Regions from separate parts of the Bacillus haimaensis genome, predicted to be linked through region 3. Evidence: riboswitches for the same ligand, from Rfam matches in the RefSeq annotation. Region 3 holds a riboswitch; each other region holds the start of a gene.
What was found. Region 3 has a riboswitch for S-adenosylmethionine ahead of ABN702_RS12245 (O-acetylhomoserine aminocarboxypropyltransferase/cysteine synthase family protein). Riboswitches for the same ligand answer to the same signal wherever they lie in the genome.
Positions count from the first base shown of each region.

Region 1 (4,286 bases), 760 kb from region 3:
CGAAATAAGAGGCCTTCGGGAAAGTCCATTGAAGCTGACTTTTCGAACGGCCTCTTCTTTATTTTGCAAGATTCCCGACTATCTTCGCGAGTTTCCTTATTCCTTCTACTATCTCCTTCTCCTCCGCATAGCTAAATGAAAGTCGAAGATACTCTTTTCCTTCTGCCTGATCCAGGAAGAAGTGCTTCCCAGGAATGTAGGCTACCCCTTCTGCCATGGCCTCTGCCAGCATTTCTGCGGTATCGACTCCCGGAATCCTCACCCAGGCAAAATAGCCTCCTTCGGGCACAAACCAAGTGACGGATGTTGGCATGATTGCCTGCAGGGCGGAGAGCATGGCCGCACACTTTTCGCGATAGGTCCTCCTCAGCATCTCGAGCCTTTCCTCGAAGTCGATGTTTTCCAGGAAAGTGGCCATTGTGCTATGGGCAAACGGATGATCGAGGTCTTTTTTGAACCACCATTGTGCTGTAATGAAATCACGCGCTGCTGCTACCCAGCCGATCCTCATGCCGGGTGCTACGACCTTGGAGAGCGATCCGATATGAAGCACCCGTCCTTCTTTGTCCATCGACTTCAATGTTTCGGGGCTTTCGTTGAATGCAAGCTCCCCATAGGCATCGTCCTCGATTATGAGAAAATTGTAGGAGGAGGCAAGCTCCAGCAGATGCTTTCTCCGGTCTGCTGTCAGTGTGGTCCCAGTAGGATTTTGAAAGGTCGGGATGGTGTATAGGAAACGCGGCAAAGCGAGGCCGTTCTGTTTTCTTTCTGCCAGCTCTTTTTCCAATAGATCAGTCTGAAGACCCTGCTCATCGACCGGAATGGATATGTAATGATCCGTGTAGTTCTTGAATATTTCCAAAGCCTCCATATAGGTTGGTGCTTCCATTGCAACGACCGCTTCCTCGTCAAGGAGGATCCGGGCAACCAAATCTATCGCCTGGCATGCACCGGAAGTGATCAATAGCTCCTCTTTGGAAACACGCATTCCACGCTCCGCCAATCTATCTTGAATCTGCTCTTTCAGCTTATCAATACGTGGACTTCCTAGATAGTGAAGAGGTAAATCCCTCTCCTCGTCCAGGAGGAGCGCCACTGCCGCCTTCAGCTCCTGATCAGGAACAAGCTCTGGTGCAGGATATCCCGAATTCAGCCGAATACAATTCTCCGGGATATTTGGCATCCACTCACCAGGCGGACTATTCTTCAATGCAGCTTTTATGTTGTTGGAGAAAAAGGATTCAGCGTCCATGTTCACCATTCCTTTCCGGGGACAGGTCCCTTGTCCCCACTCATTTAAATTGATTTTAAACTTCTTCCTTAATCAGTACCAGTAATTCCTGTTTATAGTTTGCAAACTCTCCAAATTCTCGAAAAAATTACTTCTTGACATTACCTCTTCAACCTATTAAAGTGATAATTATAAATTTTTAAAAAAGAATATACGTTGTATTCTCTTATCGAGAGTGGCGGAGGGACTGGCCCTATGATGCCCGGCAACCGTTCCATATGGAATTGGTGCTAAATCCTGCAGGACATATCTGTGTTCTGAAAGATGAGAGAGGAGCATCCCGATATATATATTGCGGTGAAACCTCTCTTTTCAGGGAGGTTTTTTTATTTTTTATTTTTTATGATTCCTCCCTGGCCAAAAAAAGAAAAAACCTAAAGGGGAGTCATGAGCATGAAGAAGAAATCAATCGTGAAATCAGTTTTTGCCGCAACACTATCATTATCACTACTTTTAACAGGATGTTCTTCCGGAATTCCGGACAGACTGCAGGAGCCAAGGAAAAGGTATCTTTTGAAAATGTACCGGAGCGCTTTGCGGAAGGCGAAGGTGCGAAAATCAAGGTCATCCGTAAAATCGGAGGCGATGATCATACCGCTCAATTCCTGGCAGGTGCCAAACAGGAAGGAGAAGCACTCGGTTTTGAAGTGGATGTATTCACCGCAAACGGGGACAGCGCGAAGTTCCACGATGCGATCGAGCAGGCTATCACTCAGGATTATGATGGGGTCATCCTTTCCCACGGGGACGATGCCGCGACTGTAGAAGGAGTAAAGAAGCTGGTGGAAGCTGGCAAAAGCGTCGTGACGTTTGACTCCAATCCGGATGTCGGAACTGTAGCAGGAGTGACACAGACCTCCCAGGACGATGAAGCACTTGCAAAATTGGCGCTAGATCAGTTGGTGAAGGATTTCAATGGGGAAGCAAATATTGTTTACCTTTGGGTGGACGGTTTTCCTCCAATGGTAAGAAGGAACGCAGTCTATAAGGACACGCTTTCCGGCAATCCCGGCATCAAGGAAGTGGAGCGATTCGGTGTGGCAGCTGCTGATACATCCGTTCAGACCCAGAATGCCGTAGCTGCAATGCTGAATAAGCATAAAAAAGGGGAAATCGACGCCATCTTTGCAACATGGGATGCCTTCGCAATCGGTGCGGCACGCGCGATCCAGGAAGCAGGACGTGACGAGATCAAAATTTACGGAATCGATGTATCCAATGCCGATCTTCAGGAAATCCAGGCGGATAAAAGTCCATGGAAATATACAGCTGCAGTAGATCCGAAACTGATTGGTGCCGTCAATCTGCGTCTGCTTGCAAAGAAGCTCGCTGGCGAGGAAACACCGGAAACCTATGACCTCGAAGCATCCCTCATCTCCCAGGAGGAGCTTCGCAAATCGGATCAAGCCGTCAATATGGTGAATCTCGCAGATATCATTAAAGGCTGGGGAACCTCCTCCGCATTTGAAGAGGACTGGATGAAGGTGCTGAAGGAGCATTATCAGAAGTAGCCAGTATATCGGGCACTCTCTTATCCTAGTGAAGAGAGTGTCTCATTTTTGTGAAAGGAGGACATGACATGGCAGCACAAACTCTTCAAATGACCGATATCTCGATCGAATTTCCGGGAGTGAAAGCATTAAGTCAGGTCGATTTTACAGCGGAAACCGGTAAGGTACACGCTTTGATCGGAGCCAATGGTGCAGGAAAGTCCACACTGATGAAGGTTCTCTCTGGAGCCTACAGTCACTATACCGGCCAAATTGCGCTTGACGGAACCCCCCTCCCCATCCGCACGCCAAAGGATGCACAGGACTTTGGCATCCAGACGGTCTATCAGGAAGTGGATACCGCACTAGTTTCCTATTTGACGGTCGGGGAAAATATCATGCTTGGAAAAACAGTCCGTGAGAATAGGCAGTTCATCGATTGGCGGGGGCTGCATTATAAAGCATCCCTTGTGCTGGAAAAACTGAACATCAGGCTTTCCTCGAAGAAGCTGGTAAGCGAGCTGACACTCGCGGAAAAACAAATGGTGCTGATCGCAAAGTCCATTGCCACCGATTGCCGATTCTTGGTTCTGGATGAACCTACTGCCCCGTTAAGCCAGACGGAGACGAAGGAGCTTTTCCGTATTATAGAAGACTTAAAGAATCAAAATGTTGGCATCATCTTTATTTCTCATCGGCTGCCCGAAATTTTTGAACTCTGCGAGGAGGTCACGGTGATGCGTAACGGAAAGCTTGTGTCCAGGGAAGTGACAACGGCTACTACTCAAAATAGAGTGGTGGAACAGATGCTTGGAAAGAAGCTGGAGGAGCAATTCCCGGAACAACCAGCCATGCTTGGGCAGACCGTGCTGGAAGTGAGCAATCTCTCCGACTCTACTAAACTGAATAACCTTTCCATCAAAGTCTCAGAGGGTGAAATCATCGGAATTGCCGGGCTCGTCGGCGCTGGTAAAACAGAGCTCTGCAAGACACTGTTCGGTCTATCTGACGTTACATCCGGCGACATTTTCATCAAAGGGCAAAAGGTTCAGCTAAAGAGCCCTCATGAAGCGGTGAAAAAGGGTATAGCACTCGTTCCGGAAGAAAGAAGAAAAGAAGGGATCCTTGTGGCTGAAACGGTTACGACGAACCTAACGGCTGCTTCCTTGAACTCGTTCACTTCTTTTTTCAGCTTTTTAGATCGGAAAAAGGAAAGGAAAAAAGCCAGCGAGCTTATTACGAGTCTGGGTATCAAAACCCCCTCCCCAGATACCATTGCCCAGCACCTTTCCGGCGGAAATCAACAGAAAATAGCGATCGGAAAGTGGCTGATCACTGACGCCGATGTGTACATTTTCGATGAACCGACAAAGGGTGTCGATGTTGGGGCAAAAAAGGATATATATGAATTGATTGCCGATTTGGCAAGGCGCGGAAAAGCGGTTCTTTACGCATCCTCGGAAACATCCGAAATAATGGGGATCACGAGCCGTATGTATGTATTG
Region 1 covers NZ_CP158164.1:3,168,271-3,172,556, forward strand. The annotation lists gene ABN702_RS16185 (PLP-dependent aminotransferase family protein) at 59-1,252, opposite strand; SAM riboswitch class I at 1,455-1,562, shown strand; partial or broken gene ABN702_RS16190 (sugar ABC transporter substrate-binding protein) at 1,685-2,802, shown strand; gene ABN702_RS16195 (sugar ABC transporter ATP-binding protein) at 2,871-4,286, shown strand, end outside.
Region 1: linked by a shared signal. The riboswitch ahead of ABN702_RS16190 (sugar ABC transporter substrate-binding protein) and the one ahead of ABN702_RS12245 (O-acetylhomoserine aminocarboxypropyltransferase/cysteine synthase family protein) in region 3 are both predicted to bind S-adenosylmethionine.

Region 2 (4,286 bases), 2.0 Mb from region 3:
GCTTGAATCCAACTGCCCGTATTAATAATCGCTTCAATGCTTTCACTTTCCCCAGTCTTTATCTCATTTGCACCACCGATTGCCTGTAGCGAGTTCCCGATAACCTGAAGGAGGTTTCCGATGATGGCCATGGTATCGACATCTGGTCCATCCCACTCATCTCTAAGTGCTGCCGCTCCACCGAGAGCTTGGAGCAGGTTCCCACTGATAAACAATTTATCTCTAATAATCGTATCTTCCTCTATTAACAGACCAGAAATAACCGTGATATTCCCGATGGCTTGAATTCCATTGCCAATTTTTCCAATCGTGTATCCTTCCTGCCCGTCCGCTTCCAATGCATTACCTGTAGCTTGAAGCACATTTCCAACCATGTCTAAGCCCTCACTCTGCTCCTCCACTCTGACAAGGAATCTGGTACTGCTTACAGCGGAAAGGACTGTACCTACAGCCTGTATCCATGACCCGATAAGTATTTTATTTTCACTATCCATGATCTATCCGCCATTCTCTTCATACCAAAGCTTATTTTATAACAAGATAAGGTCTCATCATCTCATAGTCCTCGTGTTCTAGCATATGGCAATGCCACACATATAGTCCCGTGTATGGGCCGAAATTCATGATAATTTCTGTTACCTCTTCAGGATTTGCCCTGACTGTATCCTTTTTCCCGCATTCCTGTGGTTCCGGCGGAATAGGTGGGCCCATATACTCGATTACTCGATCTTGTGTAAAACGTTCTACATTAAATTTCCTTCGTCCCAGGATTTGAAAATCTACTAGATGAATATGGATGGGATGGGTATCCTCTGTTGTATTGATCAAGTACCAGATTTCCGTACTCCCGAGTTTCGGTTTCTCCGATATTGGAGCATCCCAATCTTTGTTATCCAAAAGCATAATTTCCCGACCATAATTGTCCATTGTATGATCCAATGTCAAAAACCTTTTAAATGCTGCGTCTTTTGTTTGGAGTTTTGGGAAATTTCCCAAGTAGGATGGGATAACACTGGTGTCAATATGCTTAAGTGGCAGTTTCACGATAAATTTCATCATATCTCTCATTTCAATTTCCTTGTCACCCTCCGGAAACGGCGCCGGTGCATCATTGGTCATGACGATACTTGTTCCTTCGAGGTTGGTAAAATCAATGACTAAATCTGCTCTTTCTGCAGGTGCAAGAGTGATGGATCTGATGCCAATCGGATGATCCATCAGACCTCTATCCGTTCCGATCTGATACATGAGCTGTCCTGAGTCCAGTTTTATTCGATAAAAGCGGCTGTTGGAAGCATTGACTACTCGGAAACGATATTTGCGAGGTTCTACTACCAAGAATGGCCATACTTTCCCATTGACCAGGATTGTATTACCAAAAAACTCCGGTACTACAGATGTTTTCAATCCTGATACCGGTTCATCCGGTTGCGTCGGATAGTAGAGAGAACCATCCGGTCGAAAGGATCTATCCTGGATGATAAGAGGAATATCATAGGCGGATGAGGGAAGTTTCAGGGAACGCTCGAAATCACTTCGTACTAGATACATCCCAGCGAGTCCAGCATATATATTGAGGCGGGTAATACCAAGTGCGTGATCATGGTACCAGAGCGTACAGGAATTCATGTAATTATCGTACCGGTAGATTTTCTGTGTAAATGTGGGGCCAACCTGTTCAAAATTTGCACTGAACCATGAGTCGGGGTACCCGTCACTTTCAGGTTCCACGACTGCACCATGTACATGAACAACTGTTCGGACTTCCGGAACATCTTTATGGGCACCATGAACCGTAAAGTCCACTGGAAGCAAATGCCTTTTTGGCAAAGCATTCATCCATTTGATGAATACCTTCTCCCCACAGTCGACTTCTATGGTCGGTCCAGGGAATATTCCTTCATATCCCCACACCGTTGTCGAGGGGAGATCGCGGTGAAGGGATTGCTTTGTTTCCTTCATTGTTACCTCATAATAGGTGTAAGTGTTGTCTTTTTTTACTGGTTCTAATTTTGGAGGAATAGGGAGTGCATCTACAAATTTTGTAAGTGAGGATACAATTTGGGTTTCAGCCATTTTTGGTTCCCCCTTATATAGGCTCTCCCCAAAGAATATTCGGCTGTCTTGCAAATTAACCCTATTTTTGTAGTTCCTTCCCCTTTCTCCCCTTACTTTCTTCTAACCCACTGGATCGATCCCATGTCATCATGGGGATGCATGTAATGGTCGAATTTTTTATATTCCTGTTCCAAATCTGTTAAGGACAGTTCATACAGGTGCTGATCCTCCTTTTTGAATACACGGAAATAGAGGAGCTTACTGATTAATTCCGACCGTCGATTTTCAACCGCATTTTTCAAAATTTCTCCCATTTTCATCACTCCTTAAATGAATAAATACAAAAAACCTCTTCCCGTCTGAGACAAGAAGAGGTTGGATTTATAAAGAAAAAAGAGACCTCAACTTATCTGCCAAGCATTGCTGCCTGCTGGAATTAGCACAGTATTCCTTATTCGAATCTGTTGCTGAAGCTTCATAGGGCCAATCCCTCCACTTCTCTGGATAAGTTACGCTATTAAGTTATGTCAGGAAAAAGTAATTTGTTATGACCATCATAAACCCGATAATCCCGATTTGTCAACTAAGAATTATTGTCGAGCCTCATGGACCTTCAGCATTTTTCCTTTTATCGTGGTGTGCTTCATCGCTTTTAGCACAATCGGACCCTTTCCATTCAAAATATCAACATAGGAGACATTATCCTGAATGGTGATGATGCCTATGTCACCAGCAGCCACTCCTTGTATTTTGGATATGGTGCCGACGAAGTCGACCGCTCTGATTTTCTTTTTCTTTCCACCATTGAAATAGAGCTTCATAATATCCTTGTCCAATTTCGCACTTTTTGCTTCTTTAATAGTTGGGCGTGTATTTATTTTCATATCAAATTCAGATGTTGCCCGAAAAACTATTTCTTTAGTTGGAGCTTCTCTTTTCGTTATCTTAAATCCAATATAAGATTCGATTTCTGCGAGGAATTTTTCTTCATATGGAGTAACGAAGGTAATGGCTTTTCCTGAATTTCCTGCACGAGCCGTCCTTCCTGTTCGATGAACATAGCTCTCCTTCTCCATCGGCAGGTCGTAATTGATCACAAGAGAAACATTTGCGATATCAATCCCTCGTGCCGCAACGTCCGTTGCTACCAGATAGCGGAATTTCCCTAGTTTGAAATCATTTATAACAGCAAAACGATCCTCTTGCACCAAACCTCCATGCAGCTTGTCACATGGATAGCCCGCGCGATCTAGCTGACGATATACATCATCCACCTGAATCTGAGTTCTGCAAAAAACAATACAACTATCCGGGTTCTCCACTGTTGTAACAGCTTTCAAAAGAGAGAACTTATCATTCTCCTGAACTTCTATAATTTCATGAACAATTTTATCCGTTGTGATACCTGTACCTTGAATTTCAATATGAGTTGGTGTTTTCATATATTTATGAGAAAGCTGCTCGACATCCTCTGGTAATGTCGCGGAGAATAGCATCGTCACCCTATCGGTGGGCAACTTTTGGATAATGGCTTCCACCTGATCAATAAAGCCCATATTTAACATTTCATCCGCTTCATCTATAACAAGATACTTTAAACGCTCCACATCAAACGTCCCTTTTTCCATATGATCGAGCACCCTGCCAGGTGTTCCCACCACCACATGAGACTTTTGCTTCAACTCCAGCTTCTGCCTATCAAATGGCTGCTTGCCATAGATCGCAGTGGCTTTAACCCGCTTGAACCTGCCGATATTCGTTATATCCTCTTTGACCTGAGCTGCAAGCTCCCGGGTTGGAGTCAGAACGAGTGCTTGAGGTTTATTCTCCTCCCACTCTACAAGTTCACAAAGCGGTATGCCAAATGCTGCTGTTTTACCGCTGCCTGTCTGTGATTTCACGACGAGATCTTTATTCTCCAAAGCATTGGGAAGAACTTTTGCCTGGACTTCCGTAGGAACGGTATATCTTAATTTTTCAAGAGCGCTAACTATCTCTTCACTTAATTGGAAGTCTTTAAAACTATTTTTCATGCTGTACCCTCATTTTTCTTCTATTTACAACAGATTCATTATACTTCATTATCGTTTGTAAAAAAAATAGACCCATTTTAGTCTATTTACTTCAAGCTAATCTTCCTGTAAGAAGGTCACTTTTAATTCCACTACCTCTGATCTGCTGCCAATTCGTATCGGCGGTCCCCAAAAACCGAACCCCGAGGAAACGAT
Region 2 covers NZ_CP158164.1:423,923-428,208, reverse strand. The annotation lists gene ABN702_RS01940 (DUF6944 family repetitive protein) at 1-494, opposite strand, end outside; gene ABN702_RS01935 (multicopper oxidase family protein) at 526-2,076, opposite strand; gene ABN702_RS01930 (Fur-regulated basic protein FbpA) at 2,169-2,372, opposite strand; SAM riboswitch class I at 2,462-2,569, opposite strand; gene ABN702_RS01925 (DEAD/DEAH box helicase) at 2,649-4,091, opposite strand; gene ABN702_RS01920 (metallophosphoesterase) at 4,188-4,286, opposite strand, start outside.
Region 2: linked by a shared signal. The riboswitch ahead of ABN702_RS01930 (Fur-regulated basic protein FbpA) and the one ahead of ABN702_RS12245 (O-acetylhomoserine aminocarboxypropyltransferase/cysteine synthase family protein) in region 3 are both predicted to bind S-adenosylmethionine.

Region 3 (4,286 bases):
GTGACGGACGGAAACTTGCTTCCATATTTTTCACCAGTTATTGGATTCAGGGAGGTTGGACCTGTGGAGCCATTACACCCTCCTAGAACATTCATTGTTATTACTTGATAGTCATTTGTATCAATATAGGATTCGGGACCAATAAAGGAATGCCACCAGCCTTTTTCTTCCTCGGATCCTCTTGCAAATTGGTTTCCTGTCAAGGCATGACAGACTATAATAAGTTCCCTATTCTTATTTCCAACCCTTTCATAGGCAATTTCCACCTTCTCCAATACTTCTCCACTTTCAAGCACCAGTCGCTCGATCCGGACACTACCGGCAGTTGTTTTGCAATCACACTCTGTCACTGTCCTTCCACCCTTTTCATATCAGATGCTTTCCACTTTTAAGATGGATTTTCCTGTTGCTGTGAAAAGTGCCTGGTCCAGATCCTTTTTCAGATCTTCGATTGATTCAATTCCTACAGATAGGCGAATCAGATCTTCTGTTACGCCTGACTTTTTCAGATCTTCCCCTGTAAGCTGCTGATGCGTGGTGGATGCTGGATGAATGATCAAGGATTTTGCGTCTCCTACATTGGCTACATGTGACCATAGCTTGATTGAATCAATAGCTTTTCTTCCAGCTTCTCTTCCTCCTTTAATTCCAAAATTGAGAATGGAACCATATCCGTTTCTCAAATACTTTTGAGCGGATGCATGCGCCGGATGTCCTTGAAGACTAGGGTGGGATACCCACTCAACAGCAGGATGATCTTGTAGGAATCTTGCAAGCTCTGTTGCATTTTCGTTATGCTTTTCCACCCTTAGGTGAAGCGTCTCCAATCCTTGTAGAAGCAGAAATGCATTTTGAGGACTTAAGCATGCGCCAAAATCACGCAAAAGCTGGACACGCAGTTTAACTGCATAAGCAAGGTTTCCGAAGGCTTCTGCATAGCGAATGCCATTATAGCTTTCATCCGGTTCAGTAAAGTCTTGGAATTTAGGATTATCCCAGTTGAATGTACCGCCATCCACCACAATTCCTCCGATTGTCGTTCCATGGCCGCCAATCCATTTAGTTGCGGAATGTACCACAATATCCGCTCCCCACTTGATCGGGTTGCAAAGATATGGGGATGCAAAAGTATTATCAATAATGAGTGGTATGTCATGATCTTGTGCAACTTTGGCGACACCTTCAACATCTAAGACATGTAAGCTCGGATTTCCAATGATTTCGCCGAAAATCGCTTTGGTTTTTGGGGTTATTGCCTTTCTGAAGTTCTCTGGATCCGTTCCATCCACAAAGTTCACTTTTATCCCATATTTCGGCAATGTGACAGCAAAAAGATTATAGGTACCTCCATACAGATTGCCTGCTGCCACAATTTCATCACCGGAGTGGGCAATGTTTAATATGGCAAATGCAATTGCAGCCATGCCGGAGCTGGTTGCCACTGCCGCCACTCCGCCTTCTAACAGCGAAATTCTCTTTTCCAGCACGTCGACTGTCGGGTTTCCAATTCTCGTATAGATGTTGCCGAATTCATTCAGGGCAAATAAATTTTGGGCATGCTCTGTATCATTGAACACATACGATGTTGTCTGATAGATGGGGACGGCTCTGGAACCGGTAGTCGGATCAGGAGTTTGCCCTCCGTGTAGCAATAGCGTTTCTAATTGATAAGCGTCATTTGTATTTGTCATGTTTTTACCTCCGTTTTTATATAAAAATAAAAAACCCCTTCATAAGAAGAGGTTTTTTCCTCCTCTTATCTGTCAGGCATAGTCCGCCTGCAGGAATTAGCACCTTTTCAGAAAAAGAATAACTTTTCCTGATGGTTGCCGGACTTCATAGGGCCTGATCCCTCGGTCACTCTCGATAAGAGATATTCAGTTTTTTTTGTTCATTGCGTTAATTCATTGATTGGATGATTGATTTACTATCTACCATATTGAGTAATTCCGGATAATATTACTTTTACTTTTCCCCCTTTTGTACAGATAAAAAGCCTCTTCGATAAGAAGAGGCTTTCATTCAAGGTCCTCTTCTTATCTCTCAGAAAAAAAATCTGCAGAAATTAGCACCTTTTCAACATCATTGAAGGTTGCCGGGCTTCACAGGGTCTGTCCCTCCACCACTCTTAATAAGAAGTTTGCTATATGATTTTTATAAGATTGATACTTTTTGCAATTATAACAACAGTCTCAAGATGAAGTCAACAAACTTTTCTAAATATATAGAATATATTTTTTCTATGATTTACCAACAGGCAAAATACTTGAAAGTCAAAAAAGGTCAAAGTATACTATGGCTAAACCTAAATGGTCAAAGAAAGTCAAACAATTCTCAAGGAGGAAGCAAAGAATGATTTGTCAAAAATGCGAACAGAATCAAGCAACTATTCATGTTAAGTTCCAATTAAATTCAGAACAAAAGCAACTTGTCCTATGCTCTTCCTGCTTTGAAGAAGAAAGAGCAAAATTACAGACACCGTCTGGATTCTTTCAAGGATTTTCCGGACACTCTCCTTTTTGGGAGCAGGATCATCGACCTACTAATGAGTCAAATTTCAAAGATGCTAAAGAGTCCAAACAGGGTCGTGGAATTCTGGACAAATTAGCCAAAAATGTAACAAATCTTGCTAAAGCAGGATTGATTGACCCTGTTGTGGGAAGAGAAAAAGAAATCAAGAAAGTAATTGAAATTCTAAATAGACGAAACAAGAGCAACCCTGTACTAATCGGTGAACCTGGAGTAGGTAAAACAGCCATCGCGGAAGGACTTGCTCTTAATATTACTACCGGAGATGTCCCTGCCAAGCTTCAGAATAAAGAAATCTATCTGTTGGATGTTGCCTCACTTGTTGCCAATACTGGTATTAGAGGTCAATTCGAAGAACGGCTGAAGCAGATCATCCAGGAACTGCAGGAAAGAAAAAACGTCATCCTATTTGTGGATGAATTGCACTTAATTGTGGGAGCTGGTTCTGCGGAAGGGTCCATGGATGCAGGTAACATGTTGAAACCGGCATTGGCCAGAGGCGAGCTGCAGCTCATCGGGGCTACTACCTTGAAGGAATATCGGCAAATAGAAAAGGATGCAGCATTGGAACGACGCTTTCAACCTGTTATGGTAAAAGAGCCAACTCCTGAAAAGGCTGTTGAGATCATTAAAGGTATCCAATCCAAATACGAGGATTTCCATCAGGTTTCCTATACAGAAGAAGCGATAAATGCCTGCGTCAGCCTGTCACACCGCTATATTCAGGATCGTTTCCTACCCGATAAAGCCATTGATTTGCTTGATGAAGCAGGATCTAAGAAGAATTTAACCTTGGATGTAATGGACTTGGAGGGAATTAACTACCGACTTGCACAGATTGAAAAGGAAAAACAAAAAGCTTTGGATGAAGAGAAATACGAATACGCTGCAAAGCTGAGAGATGAAGAAGCAAAGCTTGAAAAGAGTAGAAATAGCTCCACTGCGAAAAAAATTGAAGTTACACTGAATGACATCTATGCAATCATAGAAGAAAAAACTGGCATTCCAGTTGGAAAACTTCAACAGGAAGAACAAGTAAAGCTTCGTGATCTCGAGGCAAATTTAAATAAAAAAGTGATTGGACAAAAAGATGCAGTCCAAAAGATTGCAAAAGCAATTCGCAGAAGTCGTGCAGGTCTTAAAAGAAAAGAACGACCTATTGGTTCCTTCCTTTTTGTCGGACCTACTGGGGTTGGTAAAACAGAGCTTACCAAATCACTTGCCGAAGAGCTTTTTGGTTCAAAGGATGCATTTATCCGTTTTGACATGAGTGAATACATGGAAAAGCACTCAGTATCAAAACTAATTGGATCTCCACCAGGGTATATCGGGCATGAGGAAGCTGGACAGTTGACAGAAAAGGTCCGCCGCAACCCTTACAGTATTGTACTGCTTGATGAAATGGAAAAAGCCCATCCAGATGTGCTCCAACTGTTTCTTCAGGTAATGGAGGATGGCAGGCTGACGGACAGCCAAGGAAGAACTGTCAGCTTCAAAGATACTGTGATTATCATGACAAGTAACGCAGGCGTAACAGACAAGAGAATTACAGTAGGTTTTGAGAAGCACGAAAATACAGAGCAAGGTTCTATTCTGGAATCCTTGTCGTCCTATTTCAAACCGGAATTCCTTAACAGATTTGATAATATCATTGAATTTGCAAAACTTGAAAAAGAGCATATGCGTCAGATTGTCGATATTCTGATTAATGATTTGTCAGGTATGCTGATGGAAGAGCATCAGTGTAAACTTTATTT
Region 3 covers NZ_CP158164.1:2,406,846-2,411,131, forward strand. The annotation lists gene metX (homoserine O-acetyltransferase MetX) at 1-350, opposite strand, end outside; gene ABN702_RS12245 (O-acetylhomoserine aminocarboxypropyltransferase/cysteine synthase family protein) at 372-1,691, opposite strand; SAM riboswitch class I at 1,754-1,873, opposite strand; SAM riboswitch class I at 2,034-2,138, opposite strand; gene ABN702_RS12250 (AAA family ATPase) at 2,353-4,286, shown strand, end outside.